Regions from separate parts of the Bradyrhizobium sp. McL0616 genome, predicted to be linked through region 1. Evidence: riboswitches for the same ligand, from Rfam matches in the RefSeq annotation. Region 1 holds a riboswitch; the other holds the start of a gene.

Region 1 (2,198 bases):
GGGGCGGGCCAGCATCTTCTCGTAGACGAGGCGGCCGACGATCTGGCCGTGCTCGAGAATGAACGGTACTTCGCGCGAGCGCACTTCGAGCACTGCGCGCGAGCCTTGTCCGCCGGCGCCGGCATAGCCGAAGCCGGGATCGAAAAAGCCGGCATAGTGCACGCGGAATTCGCCAACCAGCGGATCGAACGGCACCATCTCCGCGGCGTAATCGGGCGGCACCTGCACGGCCTCTTTCGAAGCAAGGATGTAGAACTCGCCGGGATCGAGGATTAGGCTGCCGTCGGGACGCGCCGAGATCGGCTCCCAGAAGTCTTGCACCGAATAGCCGGCGCGACGATCGACATCGATGACGCCGGTGTGGCGCTTGGCGCGGTAACCGACGAAGCCAGTCCCCTTCTCGCCGGAGAGATCGACGGAGACGGCGACGCCGCCGGACAGATCGGCATCGTCGACATCGACGAGGCGCTCGGAGGCATGCAACGCGTCGAGCTCATCGGGATTGAGGATGGCGTCACCGGTGCGGAAACGCACCTGCGACAGCCGCGAGCCTTCGCTGACCAGCACCGGAAACGTCTTCGGGCTGATCTCGGCATAGAGCGGACCGTGATAGCCGGCGCCGATCATGTCGAAGCGGCGAGTACCGTCGGCGATCACGCGGGTGAAGACGTCGAGCCGACCGGTCGAGCTCTTCGGGTTTGCCGCCGCGACGATCTCTGGCGGCAGCGCGAGGCTCTCGAGCAGCGGCACGATGTAGACGCAGTTGGTCTCCAGCACCGCGCCGTCGGCGAGGCTGAACTCGTGCAGCTTCAATTCGTCGATGCGTTCGGCGACGGTGGCGCCGGGGCCGGGCAGGAAGCTCGCGCGCACACGATAGGCGATGTCGCCGAGGCGCAAATCAAGGCTCGCCGGCTGGATCTGGCTTTCGACGAAATCGTAGGCGGGCAGGATGAGGCCCGCGTCCGCCATCGCCGCGATCATGCGGTCGGGCAGGATACCATTGGCGTCGGCGGCAACCGTGAACGTCAACCGGGGGTCCTCATCAGGGGGCAAATGTATCCGGACATGCGGAAAATACAGCTTTTTACGGCTATCCGATGGACGCCTTGACGAAAAGGGCATTGCGGAATATGAGCATGACTTATCCCGTGGTGATTTGAGCCGGCCGGCTTGCAGCCACGTTAAATAAGTCGCTAAACAGGCCGGGGACCTCTGTGATCCCGGCCCGTGGAGATATCCAGGCCGGTTTTTTGTGACCATTTTCGATGGTCACGCAGAGGAGGTCCTATGTCGAAGTCCCCGGCGTCCACCGCCCACTATCGCCCCGAAACCCGTCTGGTCCATTCCGGCACCCTGCGCTCGCAATATGGCGAGACGTCGGAGGCGCTGTTCCTGACCCAGGGCTATGTCTACAACAGCGCCGAGGAGTGCGAGGCGCGGTTCAAGGGCGAGGACCCCGGCTTCATCTATTCGCGCTATTCGAACCCGACCATCGCGATGTTCGAGCGTCGCATGATCGAGCTCGAAGGTGCCGAGGCTGCCCGCTCGGCCGCAACCGGCATGGCCGCGGTGACCACCGCGATCCTGGCGCCGCTGAAGACCGGCGACCACGTGGTGGCTTCAAAGGCGCTGTTCGGCTCGTGTCTCTACGTCATTCAGGATCTGCTGCCGCGCTACGGCATCGAGACCACATTGGTCGACGGCTTCGATCTCGACCAGTGGCAGCGCGCGCTCAAGCCGAACACCAAGACGTTCTTCCTGGAGAGCCCGACCAACCCCACGCTCGACGTACTCGACATTCCCGCGATTGCCGAGATCGCGCACAGCGGCGGCGCGCGGCTCGTCGTCGACAACGTCTTCGCGACGCCGATCTGGCAGAGCCCGCTCGCGCTCGGCGCCGATGTCGTGGTTTACTCCGCGACCAAGCACATCGACGGCCAGGGCCGCTGTCTCGGCGGCATCATCCTGTCGTCGGAAGCCTTCATCGCCGAGCACATCCACAATTTCATGCGCCAGACCGGCCCGTCGATCTCGCCGTTCAACGCCTGGGTCCTGCTCAAGGGCCTGGAGACGCTCGGCGTGCGCGTGCGCGCGCAGACGGAGACCGCGGCGCGCATCGCCGACGTGCTGGCGAGCCATCCAAAAATTTCGCGGCTGATCTATCCCGGCCGCGCCGATCATCCGCAGGCAGCGCTGGT
Region 2 (2,198 bases), 310 kb from region 1:
ACTCCGGAATGGCAGGCTAGGTTCGCGATTTACGATTTCGACCCGGTTGGGGGCACCGTATAGCGCGTTGCGTGGCTGCCGACGAGGGCCGCGGAGCGCACCGAGGCCCCCGCTTCGATCAGGGCAGCCTTGATCTTGTCGAGGCTGCTCGCCGCGGTGACCGAGACCAGCAGGGCCGCGCCGTCGAAGGCGGTATCGGGCACCGCCACGATCTCGGCGAGCGGCGATAGCGCCCGCGCGACCTCGGCGTTCCACCCCGAGACGCGCACGCTGAAGGTCTCGACCTCCGTCACCAGGGCGCTGTCGGCGACGCGCGAGATCGCAAACACGGGCAGTGCTGCCGGATGGTCGGCGCGCTCGACGAAAGGCAGCCGTGCGATGATCTTTGGCGCGCCTGCTGCTTCCAGCTCCAGCCACCACGGCGTGCGGCTGGAGGTTGCCGAGACCAGCGCCAGGTCGCCTTTGGATTTTGCCACTGCTTCGACCGCGGCCTGCGCGCTGAAATGCGCGACGTACGGCACGGTGAAGCCGAAATGGAAGCGCACGGAATCGCGCATCGCGGGTTCGCTCACCGCGATGTCGGCATGCACCGAGAATGGCGCCTGCACGTAGGTGAACGTCGCGATGATGACGCGCCAGATGCTCTCCACCGTGTCGAGCGGCAGAATGCCGCGATGGCGCTCGACGATGTCACGCATCATGGAGGCCTCGCGCGCCGGGCGGAACGCGGAGCCAACCTCCTGGGTCTGCTTCACCTGGATTAGGCGGTCGATGATGTCGCCACGCTGCATCAGCAGGCGATGCATGCCCTCGTCGATTGCGTCGATCTCCTTGCGCAATTCCTGCAACGATGGTGGCGCGGGCGGACGTTGGGACATAGCTGACAAGGACTGTTGAGAGGCATTCCAATGCGGATCGGCAAGCGCCGGATCCGCTGCGGTCAAGGTTCTGATTAGGCAGGATGGGCGGCGAAAGCAAAGAGAAATGCAAAGAGAAACTAGGCCGTTTCGGCTGGCAGCGCGGGGGCGAATTTGGTCAATCCGGACCGTGGCTTGACGAAAACAGCCTGAGCCAGTAGAATTTGCCTGTTCCGTGGTCATTTGAGCCGGCCGGCTTGCAGCCACGTTAAAAAACTCGCTAAACAGGCCGGGGACGTTTTCGATCCCGGCCGAACCTATCGTTCAGGCCGGGTTTTTTGTGGCCTGATGTCAGTAGCGGTCTGAAAGTCCGATCGCAAACAGGACGATGGTCAGAGATGGTTGGCGTCAAGTCGATTCCGAGTCCCGCGATCAGTGCCGACGACCGGTCGCATGAGGTGGATCATCCGAGCTCGCCGGTCGCGCATTTCGGCGCCGATCAGCCGCTGCGGCTCGATTGCGGCATCGATCTCACCCCGTTCCAGATCGCCTACCAGACCTACGGCGAACTCAACGCCGATCGCTCCAACGCGATCATGATCTGCCATGCGCTGACGCTCGACCAGCACGTCGCCAATGTGCATCCGCTGACCGGCAAGCCGGGTTGGTGGGAAATCATGGTCGGCCCCGGCCGCCCGCTCGATACCGAGAAGTATTTCATCATCTGCTCGAACGTGATCGGCGGCTGCATGGGCTCGACCGGCCCGGCCTCGACCAATCCGGCGACCGGCAAGGTGTGGGGACTGGATTTCCCGATCATTACGATCCCCGACATGGTGCGCGCGCAGGCCATGCTGCTCGATCGCCTTGGCATCGACACGTTGCTCTGCGTCGTCGGGGGCTCGATGGGCGGCATGCAGGTGCTGCAATGGACCGCGGCCTATCCGCATCGCGTGTTCTCTGCGCTTCCGACCGCGTGCAGCACGCGCCATTCGGCGCAGAACATCGCGTTCCACGAGCTCGGGCGGCAGGCGGTGATGGCCGATCCGGATTGGCACGGCGGGCGCTATGTCGATCAGGCGACGCATCCGCATCGCGGCCTCGCGGTGGCGCGGATGGCCGGGCATATCACCTATCTCTCGGACGCCGCGCTGCATCGCAAGTTTGGACGGCGCATGCAGGACCGCGAGCTGCCGACCTTCTCATTCGACGCCGACTTCCAGGTCGAGAGCTATTTGCGCTACCAGGGCTCGTCCTTTGTCGAGCGCTTCGACGCCAACACCTATCTCTATCTGACCCGCGCGATGGATTATTTCGACATCGCCGGGGACCATGGCGGCG

Evidence for each region. Region 1 has a riboswitch for S-adenosylmethionine ahead of ACPPVR_RS40245 (O-succinylhomoserine sulfhydrylase). Riboswitches for the same ligand answer to the same signal wherever they lie in the genome.
Region 2: it holds a riboswitch for S-adenosylmethionine, as region 1 does, so the genes downstream of both, metX (homoserine O-acetyltransferase MetX) here and ACPPVR_RS40245 (O-succinylhomoserine sulfhydrylase) in region 1, are expected to answer to the same signal.

Annotation. Positions count from the first base shown of each region.
Region 1 is NZ_CP188255.1:8,335,395-8,337,592, forward strand. Features, by position in the region: gene ACPPVR_RS40240 (2'-deoxycytidine 5'-triphosphate deaminase) at 1-981, opposite strand, end outside; SAM riboswitch at 1,139-1,218, shown strand; gene ACPPVR_RS40245 (O-succinylhomoserine sulfhydrylase) at 1,288-2,198, shown strand, end outside.
Region 2 is NZ_CP188255.1:8,027,349-8,029,546, reverse strand. Features, by position in the region: gene ACPPVR_RS38755 (chorismate mutase) at 30-878, opposite strand; SAM riboswitch at 1,083-1,162, shown strand; gene metX (homoserine O-acetyltransferase MetX) at 1,256-2,198, shown strand, end outside.